DNA from 2 places in the Bradyrhizobium sp. AZCC 2176 genome. Region 2 is predicted to be linked to the other one. Evidence: riboswitches for the same ligand, from Rfam matches in the RefSeq annotation. Region 2 holds a riboswitch; the other holds the start of a gene.
What was found. Region 2 has a riboswitch for cobalamin ahead of metE (5-methyltetrahydropteroyltriglutamate--homocysteine S-methyltransferase). Riboswitches for the same ligand answer to the same signal wherever they lie in the genome.

Region 1: it holds a riboswitch for cobalamin, as region 2 does, so the genes downstream of both, V1288_RS08750 (TonB-dependent receptor) here and metE (5-methyltetrahydropteroyltriglutamate--homocysteine S-methyltransferase) in region 2, are expected to answer to the same signal.

The regions. Positions count from the first base shown of each region.
Region 1 is NZ_JAZHRX010000001.1:1,904,297-1,912,995, forward strand. It holds gene V1288_RS08730 (MBL fold metallo-hydrolase) at 1-144, shown strand, start outside; gene V1288_RS08735 (ABC transporter substrate-binding protein) at 255-1,091, opposite strand; gene V1288_RS08740 (ABC transporter ATP-binding protein) at 1,091-1,873, opposite strand; gene V1288_RS08745 (FecCD family ABC transporter permease) at 1,870-2,913, opposite strand; cobalamin riboswitch at 3,059-3,257, shown strand; gene V1288_RS08750 (TonB-dependent receptor) at 3,371-5,644, shown strand; gene V1288_RS08755 (hypothetical protein) at 5,731-5,919, shown strand; gene V1288_RS08760 (transcriptional regulator) at 6,034-6,273, shown strand; gene V1288_RS08765 (hypothetical protein) at 6,280-6,570, shown strand; gene V1288_RS08770 (hypothetical protein) at 6,665-6,907, opposite strand; gene V1288_RS08775 (hypothetical protein) at 6,982-7,230, shown strand; gene V1288_RS08780 (hypothetical protein) at 7,386-8,639, opposite strand.
Region 2 is NZ_JAZHRX010000001.1:1,391,110-1,399,808, forward strand. It holds gene V1288_RS06245 (MmgE/PrpD family protein) at 1-458, shown strand, start outside; gene prpC (bifunctional 2-methylcitrate synthase/citrate synthase) at 470-1,642, shown strand; gene prpB (methylisocitrate lyase) at 1,653-2,573, shown strand; cobalamin riboswitch at 2,678-2,891, shown strand; gene metE (5-methyltetrahydropteroyltriglutamate--homocysteine S-methyltransferase) at 3,002-5,386, shown strand; gene V1288_RS06265 (hypothetical protein) at 5,440-5,637, shown strand; gene ftsH (ATP-dependent zinc metalloprotease FtsH) at 5,720-7,642, opposite strand; gene tilS (tRNA lysidine(34) synthetase TilS) at 7,910-8,699, opposite strand, start outside.

The DNA.
Region 1 (8,699 bases), 510 kb from region 2:
CGCGTGGTGTTCTTCTGCGCCTTCGGCGAACGTTCCGCGATGGCGGTGACCGCCGCGAAGCGCGCAGGGCTAGCCAACACCGCGCACATCGAAGGCGGTATCGATGCGTGGAAGAAGGTCGGCGGACCGGTGGTGATGGGGTGAGAAGTCCGTAGGGTGGGCAAAGGCGCGCTTGCGCCGTGCCCACCATCTATCAACACATTCGCTCTGGATGGTGGGCACGCTTCGCTTTGCCACCCTACGAAACTACGAATTTACTTCCCCACCCGCTTCACTTCCGCCGCCAGCGCATCCAGCGCATCCGCCAGCATGACGCCGCCGCACTCGGTCAGCCGTTCCGGAATCACGATGCGCTTTTCCGGCGGATAGAAGCGCTCCAACGCCGGGTGCAACAGAAATGCCTGGCCGTCGTCCTTCGCAGTGTCGCCGGCCTGCGAAACCACGATGAAGTCCGGCCGCAAGTTGACAATCGCCTCCAGCGAGGCGAATCCACCGAACGCAAAACCGAGATCGCCGGCCGCGCTGCGCAAGCCAATTTCGCCGAGCAGCGAACCGACAAAACTGTCGCTGCCCGCCACCCAACCACGCCGCGACAATGGCAGCACGCGATAGTGCTGTTCCGAGACCGCGCGGCGGGCGCGCGCCAGCGCCGCATCAAGCCGCGCGATTTCCGCGGCTGCGCGATCGGGATGTCCGGTGATATCGCCGGCCTCGCGGATCTGCTGCCGCGCTTCGTCGAGGGTTCGCGGCACGGCAAGCTCGGCAAGATGAAGTCCCTTGGCCTTCAACAGCTCCCGCGTCGATCGCTTGTCGAACGCACTTGCGACGACAATGTCGGGTCTGATCAGCAGAACGTCCTCGGCACCTCCGGACAAAACCGGATACCGGCTGATGTCGGCCGCCTGCGATTGCCACCCGTCCCGCGAAAACCGACTCAATCCCAGAATCTGTTCGGGATCGGCCAGCGTCAGCAGCAATTGGTCGGTGCAGACATTCATCGATACCAGGCGCGGCAGATTGGTTGCAAGCGCAGCGCCGCCCGGCAATGCGAGCGTCATCATCGCGACCAGAAATGCCAGCCGTCGTCGCATCAGATATCCGCCCAGGGGACGATGACGGCCTCGCGCTGGAATTCCGCGCGATAGGCCGAGATCCGGAACACATCGGCCATCACCTGCTCGGACAGCGCCACGGCCGGCGCGCCCTGCGACACCAGCCGGCCTTCGCGCAGCACCAGCACATGGTCGGCGAACCGCGCTGCGAGTCCCAGATCATGCGTCACGACAATGACGAGCACGCCCTTGTCGGCGGTCGCGCGCAAATTCTTCATGACGTCGATCTGGTGCCGAGGGTCGAGCGAGGCGGTCGGCTCGTCGGCCAGGATGACCGGCGCCTCCACCGCCAGCGCGCGGGCCAGCGCGACGCGGCTGCGCTCGCCGCCGGACAATTCCGTGACGCGGCGATCGCTGAACGCCATCACATCGACCGCCTGCATCGCGCGCAAAACCGCCTCCGCATCCCGAGGCGACAGCCGCGCCGGATCGGTGGCGCCGTGCGGGTAGCGGCCGAGCGCCACGATATCGCGGGCCGGTAGCGGCCAGTGCACGACATGGCCTTGCGGCAAATAGCCGAAGCGTTTTGCGCGCTCGCGCAGCGGCAGCGAAGCCAGCGCCTGGCTGCCGATTTCGATCTCGCCCTCGGACGGGATCAATCCCGCCAGCGCCCGCAACAGCGTGGTCTTGCCGGCGCCGTTCGGCCCGACCAGCGCCACCAGATGTCCCGGCGAGAGCGTCAGCGAAACGTCTTTCAGCACGACGCGACCGGCGAGCCGCACGCAGAGTCCCGTTGCGGTCAGCAGCGCCGCATCGCTCATGCGACACCTCCGCCGAGCGCGCGGCGTTCGCGCATGATCAGGTAGAGGAAGAACGGCACGCCGATGATCGAGGTCAGCACGCCGACCTTGATGTCGGAGGTCGAGGGAATGATGCGCACCGCGATGTCGGCCGCCAGCAGCAGCGCCGAGCCGGCGAGCGCGCTTGGCACCAATAGCCGACCCGGATCATGCCCGATCAGCGGCCGCATCAGATGCGGCGCGACCAGGCCTATGAACCCGATGGTGCCGGTGACGGCGACCGCGCCACCGACACCGAGCGCCACGCCCGAAATCACGAACAGCCGCAAACGTCCGACATCGACGCCGAGGCTTTGCGCGGTTTCTTCGCCGAGACTCAGCGCGCGAAACGCATGGCGCTGGCTGAACAGCATGATCGCGCCGGCGATGATGAACGGCAGCGCCAGCATCACGTGCTGAAAGCTGCGGTCCTCCAGCGAGCCGAGCAGCCAGAACGCGATCTCCAGGACCACAAAGGGGTTGCTAGAGAGGTTCATCACCAGCGCGGTGGCAGCCCCGGCAAAACTCGAAATCGCCAAGCCCGACAGGATGAGGATCAGCAGCCCGGCATTGCGGCCAGCGATGGTCAGCAGCACGAATACTGAAGCGAACGCCGCGATGATCGCCGCCACCGGCAGGGCATAGGAGCGCACATCGGCCAGCCCCAGCGCGATCACCAGCACCGCGCCGAACGCGGCGGATTGCGGCGCACCGAACAGCGAGGGCGAAGCCAGTGGGTTGCGCAGCAGGCCCTGCAGCGACGCGCCCGACAGCCCGAGAATGGCGCCGATCGCCAGCGCCAGCAGCGTCCGCGGCAGGCGGATCTCCCGCACAATCACCTGTGCCACGTCGCTGCCGCCGCCGAACAGCGCTTCCGCCGCCGCAAGCGGCGACAGCCGCACCGGGCCAATACCCAGCGAGATCAGCACCAGCAGCACAACGAGGGCGGCAAGCATTGTGGTCACGCCGATCCTCCGGCGCGCGGCATCCTCGTTGGTCACGGCAACGGTCTCAACACTCATCGATCGTCCTAAAGCAGTTTTACCCGCCCCGGTACAGGAGTTCAGGCAAGGAGCAGGCAGCGTGCTCATGCGGCAAAAATAGCGCACTCGTCCAGTGAGGAATGCTGTGGGCGCCCAAGGCGGATTGACTCGGACTTTGACAAACTTCTACCATAGTTCCGACGGTTCCCGCTTTGGGGATCAAAAGGGAATGCGGTGCGGGGAATCTCCCCAATTCCGCGGCTGCCCCCGCAACTGTAAGCGGCGAATCCTTCGTCATAGGCCACTGGGAATCTCGGTCCTGGGAAGGCGACGAAGGGTAACGACCCGCGAGCCAGGAGACCTGCCGTCAGCCGTGGTCACACGCGAAGATGTCGGTCGGGGAGTACAGGCATTAGCTTCACCTAAGCTGCTCAAAGCACATGGTGAGACTTGGTTCGCTGTGACGTGCCACTGACGTCATACCGAGGCTCTAACTATGTCTTCCACGCTAGCCACAACCATACAGCGGCGTCGCGCCATTCTGTTGGCTTCGACTTTTCTCATACCGGCTCTCTTGCTGGGCGTCTCTGCAGCGCATGCACAGCAAACCACATCGTCGGATGAGTTGCCGCCGATCGAGGTCAATCCGCCCGGCGACGCGAACCGGACCCGAGCCAAACCCGCCACCGACCAGACCTCGACCTCGCGCCGCATCGTGCCTCGCACATCTTCGAGGCCCGACCCCAACGCTGTTCCAGCGCCCGGCCCGGCGGCGGACTCGTTCTCGACCGGCGTAGGCGCTGTCCGGCAATTCAACGGCATCGTCGGCGCATCGACCGCGGTCATAACAGCGCAGGATATCGCGCGTTCGCCGGCCTACACCGTACAGGAAATCATCGCTCAGACACCGGGCGTGCAGCTAACGACCCTGTTTGGCGGCGTTAATGGCGCAAGGACCAGTGTCGACCTCCGTGGCTTCGGTGCGTTCGCCTCCTCCAATACCCTGCTCCTCATCAATGGACGCAGGGTCAATGACGTCGATATGCAAGGCGTGGATTTCTCGACCATTCCGCGCGATTCGATCGAGCGCATCGAAATCACCCGCGGCAACAGCGGCGCGGTACTGTACGGCGACAACGCCATCGGCGGCGTCATCAACATCGTCCTGAAGAACGGCGTCGGCGGCCCGCCCGTCGCGATCCGCGCCGAAGCCGGCGTCGGATCGTTCAACCAGCGGCAGGCCTCTGTTTCGGCCGCGACCAATTACGGACCGTGGTCGACGTCGTTCTACGGCAACGGCATCAAGTCCGACGGCTATCGGGTCAACAACGCCCTCGACCAGCGCAACGGCGTCGGCAATTTGAATTACACCACGCCCGGTCTCACCGCGTTCCTGACGCTCTCGGGCGACGATCAGAAGCTGGGTCTTCCCGGCGGCCGCACGGTTGATCCGGCGACCGGCCTGAACCAGCTCGTCACCGACCGCCGCGGCACCAATACCCCGTTCGACTACGCCAACCAGCAAGGCGCCAACGCCACTGCCGGCTTCACCAAGACCCTGACGAACGGCGTTGACCTCATCGTCGATGGCGGCGTGCGGGACAAGAAGCAGCAGGCCGGATTCTTCGGCCTGTTGCCAACGATCCCGTTCAACTATGTCGACAGCCATCTGCAGACGTGGTCGATCACGCCGCGCTTGAGCATCAAGAACGTGATCTTCGGAATGCCTTCGACCATCCTGACCGGCGTTGATTATTATGACGCGACCTATCACTCAGAGCGTCCGGTCGCCAAAGGCATGATTCCCATTCACACCTACGATTTGTCGCAGCAAACGCTCGCCGGGTACTTTCAGCAAACCATCGGACTGTTACCGACGACAGATTTTTCATACGGCGGCCGCCTTCAACGGACCACCCTGAAAGCCCGGGACATCCTTCAGAACGATCCGAACTGCGCGATTTTCTTCACGTGCAGCGCCCAGAACCTCCCGCTTGACAGCGAGGAAGGCCAATACGCACTGCATATCGGCGTCGAGCATCGCTTCAACAACGTCTTTTCGGTATTCGGTCGCGCCGCGCGCGCGTTCCGCACGCCGAACGTCGATGAAAGGCTCTCCTCGGGTCCCGCCTTCGATCCCTTCTTCAACGCGCTTCCCGGTGACTTCAGGCTGAAGACCCAGACCTCTCATGACATCGAGGGCGGCGTTCGCATCAAGTCTGGACCGCTCGAAGTTCAATCGAGCATCTACAACATGGACCTTGAGAACGAACTTCATTTCAACCCGGTACAGCGCTTCAACGTCAATCTCGACCCGACCCGCCGCTATGGCTCGGAAACCAGCGCGTCGTTTCGTGTCAGCGATACCGTGCAGTTGCGCGGCGGCATGGCCTATACCCGTGCGGTGTTCCGCGAAGGCCCGTTTGCCGGCAACGACGTTCCGCTGGTGTCCCGCTACACCGGCAGCGCCGGCGTCAGTTGGAACATCTGGCAGAACTATCTCGTCGCCGACGCCACCGTGCGTGCCTGGAGCGAGCGCTTCATGGACAACGACCAGGCCAATATTCAACGCTTGATTCCAGCGAGTGCAACGGTCGATTTCAAGCTGAGCGGCGCGTACGAGCGCTTCTTCTGGTCAATCTCCGTCAACAATATTCTCAATGCGCAGTACTACGACTACGCCGTCGAGAGCCTGTTCACGCCCGGCCGCTTCTCGGCCTATCCGCTGCCCGGACGGACCTACATGGTGAAGGCCGGCGCGACGTTCTGACCGCAATAGCCGGCTCGGCGCCACGGCGCACCGGCTTGTCCTGACCTGACGAGACGGTATTCTCCTTCGGGCGATTGCCCGGGAGAATGCTTTTTCATGCTGAACCGCTTCCGTTCCGCGCCAACCGCCATGGCCGGATCAGCGTCCGCATTGCGTTGCGGCAGATGAAGGCCGAAGGACATGCGTCAGCGGCGCTGGGCGCCTGGCTTGCCAGCTTCGATCAAGCCAGCCCCGAGCTGGACGAGGATGACGCGGCCTTTCATCCTGATGGCTGATTTCGCAAGAAAGTGCGCCTTTTTCGACCGAAAATAACGTCCTCTGCGCCCCGATCCGTGGTAAACCGGCCACAGACCGCCCGACGATATCAGTCGTGATTTCAGAGGTATAAGATGGACGATGAGCCGAAGAGCGCTGCCGAGCTGAAGGAAATTCGGCTAAAGCGTAAGCGCGACCAGGAAGTCGAGGGCATCAAGGCGATGGCCGAGATCGCGGCCGCCGATATCGCGATCCGGAAGCGGACAGAGAAGCTGCGCGCGCTCCGTCTGGCGAAGGAAGCGGCCGACCGCGAAAACCCGCCGGAACCTGTGGCCAGAAGCAAGACCAAGACCAGGACCGCGAAAAGAGGCTGACCTGACATGACGAAAGAGGATCGCGATCGGGCCCAGGCGCGTATCGACAAGGCGACAAAGGCGGCCCAGGACGCAAGGTCCGGCAAGGCCGAACGCGACGCCGCGGCCAAGGCCGTGCTCGACAATATGGCGAAGCTGAAGGCGTTGCGGCTCGCGCGCGAGGCAGCCGAGCCACAACGTGCGCCGGCCGCAAGGGCCGCAAAGAAGGCGCCCGCCGGCACCAAACGGCCAGCCGAGAAATCGGTGGCCCTGTCCGAGTGGCTGGCTAGCCAGCAGAACGGCGGACGGCGAACCTGAGGCCGGATTTACCGGTGTCATCATGCCCGGCAAAAGCGCGAAGCGCGTCTTCGCGCTAAACGACCCGGGAAAGTTAAGTCAGATATCCGCAGCGTTATGCCGGACCTGGCCAGTCGATCAGCGACCGCGTCTTGTTCTCGGCGTCGTAGACCTGCACCTGAAGCATCTGGAATCGATTCTTCAGGGCCATGCCGGCCTCTTCGGCCGCCTCGACCGTCTCGTGATGCGATTTGAAATGACCGTCCACCACCAGCGAGTAACCGGTGGTCGGCGCCTTGTCGGCTCGGATCATTTTTCGCGGCTGCGGTTCGTCCGCCGCGATGCGGGGCTTCTTCATGCTTACTCCGTGTGAACGCCCCTTGGACTGAACGCCGCAAAAAGGGCAGGAAAATTGGTGTGGCCAGCGTTAAGATGCCGGCCAAGCGCAACAGGATTGAGGTCATGCCGTTACTCCGAATCGGCATGCAGAGCAAACGCCGATTCAGCCGGCGAAAAAGGCATCACATGGGCGGAACTGGCAGAAAGAGCGAGCCTCCGAAAAAACCCGACGACAAATCGAAAAAGCCGGAACGTGCGCCGGTCGAGGATGACGACTACGAGGACGGCGATATCGCCACGCCGAAGCGCGACCGCCACGGCAATGACGACGAGCCGTTGTAGCGCGGCAAGCAAAGGTGTCATCGCCCGCCAACGGGTCGCGCGAATGCGCGCCCGATGACGGGCTCCGGCGGTCGATCCAGTACGCCGAGGCCTTTCCGTACAACATCGGCACCGCGGAATACTGGATCGCCCGGTCAAGGCCGGGCGATGACGATCTATGTTTGGCCAAACCCCTCCTCCTCAATCGTCCGGATACTCCCGAGATCGAGCAGATGCGCACCAAAGCCGCCACGCGCGAGTTTGACCGCTGATTTCGGCGAGGCCAGCAGCCATGCCGCCGTCACCGCAAGCGGAACGGCGCAGATCCAGTCCGACCGCACCGGCGTGAGTTCTTCGGTGCTCCCGGCATAAGGTCCGCTGTGCGCAAACAGGCGCACGCATTCCCTGGCGATGTCGCGCCGCGTACCACAGCGCGCGCTGCATCCGAGCAGCGCCTGCATCGCCAGGTGCGTGAGCACGCCCTCGCGTCCCTCGGGCGATGCTGCCGGCGCCTCGCCCAGCGATATCAGAAGCAGGAGCCCGACCAGATCGACGCCGGCACGATATGCGTTGACGGGCTCGACCAGGCGCGGATTGCAATCGATCAGCAGTGGCGCGCCGCCGCCATCGGGCATGATGTAGTCGATCGACAGCGCACCGTGCCAATCGAGCGCTTGTCCGACCTTTTCGAGATGAGCGCGAACGGCAGGCCGCCTCACGCTCTGCTTGATCGCCTCGCCGCCGCCCACGCCAGGCATGACCTGCCGATAGGCATGAAAGCCGACCATTCGGCCACGGCAAAACACCGACTGCGCCTTCTCGGTCGTACCGGCGATAAGGTCCTGCACCAGCACCTCACCAGCGAACGCGTCGCCGGCGCCGAGATCGTGCAGCGCGCCTTCGAGATCGGCGGCATTGCGAATGAACCAGATGCCGCGGCTCGCGGTGCCGATCGACGTCTTGATGACAGAGGGAAAGCGCACAGCTTCACGCAATGGCTGCGACGATCTCACAATCTGCGTCAGCGGTTGCGGCAGTCGCAGCCGGTCGAGCAGCCGGCTGAAGCCGGCCTTGCTGTGCGCCGTGCGATAGCTCGCAAAACTCGGCAGCGCGATACCGGCACGGCCTTCGATGCGCTGCTTCGCCCGGGCAAACAAAAATCCCTGCTCATGCGTCGGCAGCAGCACGTCGAATTTCGCCTCAGCCAATCGCTGCTCGATGAAGGCCAGATAACCGGTGGGGTCATCACGCAGTCCAGGGCAGCGATGAAATTTTCGGACGAAGCCCGAGAACCGCGAAAGGCACCATGGCGAGGGATCGCAGACTTCGATCTCATGACCCGAAAGACCCAGAATCGTAATCGCCTCCCGGGCCGAGGTGGAGGAACCTTCGGAGACGAGCACCCGGAGCGGTTTTGCGGGATCAGGCATGTCGGATCATTGCCGAGCCGGACCGCCTTTGTCTCCCGATTTTATGATGCCTTTGGCGTG
Region 2 (8,699 bases):
ACGAGCGATCTTACGCGCCCGAGCGTGCCGGCCGCGAGACGACGGTTGCGCTGTGGCGCAAGATCTCCACGGTCGAAGACCCCGCATGGACCCGCCGCTACCACAGCCACGATCCGAAGGAAAAGGCGTTCGGCGGCCGTGTCGTCTTGAGACTGAAAGGCGGCTCCGTCATCAGCGATGAAATTGCGCTGGCAGATGCACATCCACTGGGCGCCCGCCCGTTCAAGCGGCCGGACTACATCCGGAAATTCCGCAACCTGGCGGAAGACGTGATTGCCCCTGCTGAGCAGGATCGCTTCATCGCAACGGTGGAGCGACTGGCGTCGCTGAAGGCGGGTGAGCTGACCGACCTGACCTTCACGGTTGATCCAAAATTCCTCGGCAGCACGTCAACGCACGGCATCTTCGATTGGCGCGACACCACCCCGGCCACAGTCCAGCGCGCCGCTAATCGATAAGGGAGATTGAGATGACGGACATCAAGCCTTCGCCCAAGAAATCGGTCGCGCTCTCCGGCGTGATCGCCGGCGATACTGCGCTGTGCACGGTCGGCCGCACCGGAAACGACCTGCATTATCGCGGCTACGATATTCTCGATGTCGCCGAAAGCTGCGAGTTCGAGGAAATCGCGTATCTCCTCGTTCACGGCAGCCTGCCCACTCTGTCGGAACTCAGAAACTACAAGGCCAAGCTGAAGGCGCTGCGCGCCTTGCCGCTCGCGGTGCTGCAGACGCTGGAATTGCTTCCCGCCGCTGCGCATCCGATGGACGTCCTGAGAAGCGGCGTTTCCGCACTCGGCTGCATCCTTCCCGAGGCCCATGATCACAACCAGCCCGGCGCCCGCGACATTGCCGACCGGCTGATGGCCTCGCTTGGATCGATGCTGCTCTATTGGCACCACTACGCCCATCATGGCCGCCGGATCGACGTCGAAACCGACGACGATTCGATCGGATCGCACTTCCTGCATCTGCTCCACGGCAGGAAGCCGCCGCCATCGCACGAGCGCGCGATGCATACTTCGCTGATCCTCTACGCGGAGCATGAGTATAACGCCTCGACGTTCACCGCGCGCTCGATCGCCGGCACCGGCTCGGATCTCTATTCCGCGATAACAGGCGCGATCGGCGCGCTGCGCGGGCCGAAGCATGGCGGCGCCAACGAGATCGCGTTCGAAGTGCAGAAGCGCTACGGAACTACGGAAGAGGCGGAGGCTGATATCCGCCGCAGGGTCGCGGCCAGGGAGGTCGTGATCGGTTTCGGCCACCCGGTCTACAGCATTGCCGACCCCCGCAACAAGGTGATCAAGGAAGTCGCGCGCCGCCTGAGCATTGAAAGCGAGAACACCCGCATGTTCGAAATCGCCGACCGGATCGAGGCCGTCATGGCCGACGCCAAGAAGATGTTCGCCAATCTCGACTGGTTCAGCGCGGTCTCCTACCACGCGATGGGGGTGCCGACCGCGATGTTCACGCCCCTGTTCGTGATTTCCCGAACATCCGGATGGGCGGCGCATGTGATGGAACAGCGCATCAACAACAAGATCATCCGCCCCGCCGCGAACTATATCGGCCCGGAGAATCTGAAGTTTGTGCCGCTGCATGAGCGTGGCAAAGCCGCCGTCGCCCCTCGCGCCGCATAAGGAGGCAACAATGGTGTATCTCCTGGGTTCCGACATAGCCGACACGCCGGCCGGGGCTCGCTTCCGCGACCTCCTGAACAAGCCGGACATTCTCCAGATGCCGGGTGCGCATAACGGAATGGCCGCGCTGCAGGCCCGTGACGCCGGCTTTTCCGCGCTCTATCTGTCGGGCGCGGCGATGACGGCTTCGATGGGCCTGCCGGATCTCGGCATTATCACGATCGAGGAAGTCGGCTTCTTCATCCGCCAGGTGGCGCGCGCCAGCGGCCTGCCGGTACTGGTCGATGGCGACACCGGCTATGGCGAAGCGCTCAATGTCATGAACATGGTGCGCACCTTCGAGGATGCCGGCGCTGCCGCCGTGCACATCGAGGACCAACTGCTTCCGAAGAAGTGCGGCCACCTCAACGACAAGAAGCTGGCGGATGCGCGCGACATGGCAACCAAGGTCGCCGCCGCCGCAAAAGCGCGGCGTCATCTTTATCTGATCGCAAGGACGGACGCTGCGGCCAGCGAAGGCATGGACGGCGCGGTGGCGCGTGCAAAGCTTTATCTGGAAGCGGGGGCGGACGCGATCTTCCCGGAAGCAATGATTTCGCGCGAGATGTTCCAGGAATTCGCCAGGCGCGTTCCCGGTGCTCCGCTGCTCGCGAACATGACGGAGTTCGGCAAGACGCCGTTCTTCACGGCATGCGAGTTCGAGGCGATGGGCTATCGCATGGTGATCTGGCCGGTGTCGTCGCTCCGCGTCGCCAACAAGGCCCAGCAGAACCTGTTTGCTACCCTCAAGCGCGACGGCAGCACCCGCAAAATGCTCGACCAGATGCAGACGCGCGCCGAGCTGTACGCAGCGATCGGGCTGCAGGATTACGAGGCGCTCGACGCCTCCATCGTCAGAACCATCGTTCCCACAGCCATGCCGCAGAGGTGAATTATGTAGTTATCGCGCTTCGATCGGAATGGCGTCCATCGAATGATGGCAGAGAGCGCCGCGGGGGAACGACCGATCTCATATTGACTGAGATCGCCGTTGACCTTAACTGAACTCGTCGTGGTTCTTCGGGCTGGATCGGCCCGAAGCTAAGAGGGAAGCCGGTGCGGCCGAAAAAGCCAAAGCCGGAGCTGCCCCCGCAACTGTAAGCGGCGAGTTGCTGTCCAACAAAGTCACTGAGACCTCACGGGTTTCGGGAAGGCCGGACAGCAGCATTGACCCGCGAGCCAGGAGACCTGCCTCGACAACATACACGTCCTCGGGCGGGGTGTCCCGGTGGTGCGGTTGCGATTCCGCGCGCGCTCCGCCGTACGCGGAATCCAGACGTGTCACTTCGGCCTTTGCCCCCAACTTTTGGGGTTAAGCCAATGTCTTCAACATCGTCATCTTCTACATCGTCTACTTCCACCATCTCTACTTCCTCGCTTCCCGTTGCTGCCCTCGGCACGCCGCGGATCGGCCCGCGCCGCGAGCTGAAATTCGCTTTGGAAAGCTTCTGGTCGGGCGCAACCGACGAGGAGGCGCTGGTCGAAACCGGCGCCGGGCTTCGCGCGGCCAACTGGGCGCGCCAGAAGAAACTCGGCGTCAGCGTGATCCCGTCGAACGATTTCTCGTTCTACGACCAGATGCTGGATACGTCAGTGATGGTCGGCGCGATTCCTGAAATCTATCGCTGGAACGGCGGCCCGGTCCCGCTCTCGACTTACTTTGCGATGGCCCGCGGCGCGCAAGGCAAGACGCACGAGGCGAGCTGCGGCCATACGGATCATGGGCACGATGCCGCCCACGGCGCGCCGGCGCAGGAAATGACAAAATGGTTCGACACCAACTATCACTACATGGTGCCCGAGCTGGCGAGGGATCAGCAGTTCACCCTCGCCTCGCGCAAGCCGATTGAGGAATATGAGGAAGCCAAGGCGTTGGGCTATCAGACCCGCCCCGTGCTGGTCGGCCCGGTCACGTTCCTCAAGCTCGCCAAGAGCAGGGACGCCGGCTTCAATCCGTTGTCGCTGCTCGACCGGTTGCTGCCGATCTATATCGAGGTGCTGCGCGAACTGGCCTACGGGGGCGCCGACTGGGTGCAGATCGACGAGCCATGTCTCGTACTCGACCTCGACATCGTCGGGCAGCAGGCGCTGCATTACGCCTATACAGAGATCACCAATGCGGTGCCGCAGCTCAAGATCATGCTCGCGACCTATTTCGGCGGGCTGGGCGCTAACCGCGATGTCGCGCTGGCGCTGCCCGTCGCCGGCCTGCATCTCGATCTGGTGCGTGCGCCAGATCAGATCGACGACCTCGCCGGTTTTCCAAAAGACCGCGTGCTGTCGCTCGGAATCATCGACGGCCGTAACATCTGGCGCGCGGACTTGAACCGGATTCTTGGCCGGCTCGAACCCGTGATCGCGAGACTCGGCAAAGACCGCGTGCAGATCGCGCCCTCCTGCTCGCTGCTGCATGTTCCGATCGACCTGGCGCTGGAAACGGGGCTCGATTCCGAAATCAAGAGCTGGCTGGCGTTCTCCGTACAGAAGCTCGAGGAATTGACCACGCTCGGGACGGCGCTTGCCAGCGGACGTGGCAGTGTCGAAGCCGCCCTGCGGGTTTCGGACGAGGCGGCCGCCGCCCGCAAGGCTTCGCCGCGAATTCACGATGCGAAGGTCGCGGCGCGCATCGCCGGCATCGATGACGCCATGCGTCGCCGCGCCAGCCCATTCGCCGAGCGCGCCGGCGTCCAACACGAGCGCTTCAACCTGCCGGCCTTCCCGACCACGACCATCGGCTCGTTCCCGCAGACGGCCGAAGTCAGGAAAGCCCGCGCCGCGCACGCCAGCGGCGCCCTGACGGACGAAGTCTACAAGGTCTATCTGCAGGACCAGACCGCCCGCGCGGTGCAGTGGCAGGAAACCATCGGTCTCGACGTGCTCGTGCATGGCGAGTTCGAGCGCAACGACATGGTGCAATACTTTGGCGAACAGCTCGCAGGCTTTGCCTTCACCGCAAACGGCTGGGTGCAATCCTACGGATCGCGCTACGTTCGCCCGCCGGTCTTGTTCGGCGACGTCTCCCGCCCGAAACCGATGACGGTCGAGTGGTGGCAGTACGCCCAGTCGCTGACAAAAAAGCCGATGAAGGCAATGCTGACCGGTCCCGTCACCATCCTGAACTGGTCCTTCGTGCGCGATGATTTGCCGCGCAGCGAAGCCTGCCGGCAGATCGCGCTCGCGATCCGCGACGAGGTCGCCGATCTCGAGGCGGCCGGCGCCGGCATGATCCAGATCGATGAGGCGGCGCTACGCGAGGGTTTGCCGCTGCGCAAATCCGAATGGAAAGCCTATCTGGACTGGGCCGTCGATGCCTTCCGCCTCTGTTCCTCCGGCGTGCGCGACGAGACGCAGATCCACACCCATATGTGCTATTCGGAGTTCAACGACATCATCGGCGCGATCGGCGCGATGGACGCCGACGTGATCTCGATCGAGACCTCGCGCTCGAAAATGGAGCTGCTCGACGCGTTCAGGAACTACAGCTATCCGAACGAAATCGGCCCCGGCGTCTACGACATCCACTCGCCGCGGGTGCCCGAAATCGAAGAGATGACCGCCCTGCTCAAGCTGGCGCGGATGCGGCTCAACGACAGCCAGATCTGGATCAATCCGGATTGCGGATTGAAGACAAGGAAATGGGAAGAGGTGCGGCCTGCGCTCGTCAACATGGTGGCGGCGGCTCGCGAATTGCGGGCTTCAGCCTAGCGCAAGACTGACCCCTTCTCTAGTCTTGCCGCAGATGATCGAAGGAGACTGCGATGCGCTTCTGGATTCAATGCACGAGGTTCGAGACGGGGCAACCCATCCACATCAATATCGCGCTCGTCGGCAGCATGTCACGCGACGGCGAGCGCACCGTTCTTGCCTTTGTCGGTGGCGACGGGGAGACGATCGAAGTGGTAGAGACGCCGGAGCATATCCTGGCCGTGCATCTCGGCGCTCCGGCGAAAGCATAACGCACCTCGTGGCGCAATGACGACAGCGATGACAAAAAAACGCGGCGTCGCCGCCGCGTTTCTCTAATCGGATGCTGCTAGCTTACGCTTGCGGCTGGGGCTCCAGACCCGGGTCCGGATCGGGACGCGGGCGCGGCTTGCCGGCAGGCGGCACGGCGGAAGCGCGCGGCGTGCTCGGCTCCAGCACCGACTCGCGGTTGGGCTTCTTGCCCTTCAAGAGGTCGATGATTTCGTCGCCGCTCAGCGTCTCGAATTCGAGCAGGCCCTTGGCGAGCATCTCGAGGTCCTCGCGCTTCTCGGTGAGGATCTTGGTCGCCTCGTTGTAGCCTTCCTCGACCAGCCGCTTGATCTCCTTGTCGATCTTCTGGACGGTCGCTTCCGACGCGTTCTGCGTACGCGACACCGACATGCCCAAAAACACCTCGTCCTGGTTTTCGCCATAGGACACGGTGCCGAGCTCTTCGGACAGGCCCCAGCGCGTCACCATCATGCGTGCCAGACGCGTCGCCTGCTCGATATCGGAAGCCGCACCCGAGGTGACCTTCTCGCGGCCGAAGATCAGTTCTTCCGCAACACGGCCGCCCATCATGATGGCGAGCCGCGAGGTCATCTGCTCGAGCGACATCGACAGCTTGTCGCGCTCGGGGAGCTGCATCACCATGCCCAGCGCACGGCCGCGCGGAATGATCGTGGCCTTGTGGATCGGATCGGTCGCAACGACGTTGAGGCCGACGATGGCGTGGCCGCCCTCGTGATAGGCCGTCAGCAACTTCTCTTCCTCGGTCATGACGAGCGACTTGCGCTCGGCGCCCATCATCACCTTGTCCTTGGCTTCCTCGAACTCGGCCTGCGTCACCATCCGCTTGTTGCGGCGGGCGGCGGTCAGTGCGGCCTCGTTGACGAGGTTCATCAGGTCGGCGCCGGAGAAGCCCGGCGTGCCGCGCGCGATGGTCTTGAGGTTGATATCCGGCGCCAACGGCACCTTGCGAACGTGAACCTTCAGGATCTGCTCGCGGCCGACGACATCCGGGTTCGGCACCACGACCTGGCGATCGAAACGGCCGGGACGCAGCAGCGCGGGATCCAGCACGTCGGGACGGTTGGTCGCCGCGATCAGGATCACGCCTTCATTGGCCTCGAAGCCGTCCATCTCGACCAACAACTGGTTGAGCGTCTGCTCGCGCTCGTCATTGCCGCCGCCGAGGCCGGCGCCGCGATGACGGCCGACCGCATCGATTTCGTCGATGAAGATGATGCAGGGCGCATTCTTCTTGGCCTGTTCGAACATGTCCCTGACACGCGAGGCGCCGACGCCGACGAACATTTCGACGAAGTCCGAACCAGAGATCGTGAAGAACGGCACGTTGGCTTCGCCCGCGACCGCACGCGCGATCAGCGTCTTGCCGGTGCCGGGAGGGCCGACCAGCAGCACGCCGCGCGGAATGCGTCCGCCGAGGCGTTGGAATTTTCCGGGATCGCGCAGGAATTCGACGATCTCCTGCAGGTCCTGCTTGGCTTCGTCGACGCCCGCGACGTCCTCAAAGGTGACGCGGCCATGGGCCTCGGTCAGCATCTTGGCGCGCGACTTGCCAAAGCCCATCGCCTTGCCGGCGCCGCCCTGCATCTGCCGCGACAGGAAGATCCACACGCCGATCAGCGCGATGAAGGGCAGCCAGGAGACGAGCAGCGAGACGAACCACGGCACGTTGTCGCCGGGCGGCTTCGCGGTGATCGAGACCTTGCCGTCATAGAGGCGCTTGACCAGCGTCGGATCGTTTGGCGCATAGGTCTGGAACGAGGAGCCGTTGGTGAAGGTGCCGTGGATTTCCGGCCCCTGGATCACGACGTCGCGGACGCGGTTCTGATCGACCTCGCTCAACAACTGCGAAAACGAAATGTCCTGCGAGGACGTACGCTGACCCGGGTTCTGGAAAAGCGTGAACAATGCCAACAGCAGCAAAACAATGATGACCCAGAGGGCGAAGTTGCGCAGATTGGCGTTCATTGATCTTCCTTCGTGGTCGCGCGGATCGCGGCCCTATGTCCTTGGCAGTAACCCTTGAGTATTCTTGGGTAGTGAGGCGAGAAATCCCCGGTCCACTGCATCTCAATCTAGGTGGCGCCCGGGTCAATGCCAAGGGAACCACTCGGGACTATTTAACGCATCTTAACGCGATTCCCGGTCAAAAAATGACGCAAAAGCCGAGGTTTTTCCGAGGTGGTTAAGGCACTTCGTCCCGATATCGCGGATATTGCGGCATGGCAACGCTTCTCACGCCCGATTACCCCTCCGCGGCGGTGCTGGATCGACATGAATCCGGCCTCCGATCAGGCTGATCGCCGCCCCGGCCAGCGTCTGTTTCAGTTGGGTCTGCGTCGCGCCATTCGCAATGGCCCGGTCCAGTACCGCCAGCAGCGCCTCGACCTTGCCGAGTTCCGCTGGCCCTTCGTGACCGGCCCGGTCAATCGCCCGCTTGAGCAGCCGAAGCCGGATTTCCTCGGGCAGGCCGGCAAACGCCCGGGCATCAAATCCGAAGCGCGAGACATCATCACGATCTCTCAAGGCGAGATAGCGCTCGGCGCCGTCGGCCAGCACTTCAATCGCGTCATTCGCCCGCGCCAGCCTCGTTGCCAGCCGCGCCAGGTTTCGGCTGTCGCCGCCCTCCTCGACCAGCGCCGGCATCAACGCGCGCAGCCGCGGCCGCGTGAAGCTCATGTCGCGATTGGTAGGATCGTCGGCAAAGGCGATCTTCGCCCTGCCCAGCGTCGCAACGAGCCGCGATTTCGGAACGTCGAGCAACGGCCGCGCCAGCCACACGCCCTCGCGTTCGGTCTCGCGCGCCATCGCCGCAAGCCCGGCGATGCCGCTGCCGCGCAGCATGCGCATCAACAGCGTTTCGGCCTGGTCGTCGCGGGTATGCGCGGTCAGAATATGCGTCGCGCCGGTCGCTCGTGCGGCTTTCGCCAGCAGCCGATAGCGCGCCGCCCTCGCTGCGGCCGGCAGGCCGGTCTTCGGCTTGGTCCCGGTCCAGCGCAGCGTGCGATGGGGCATATCGAGCGTA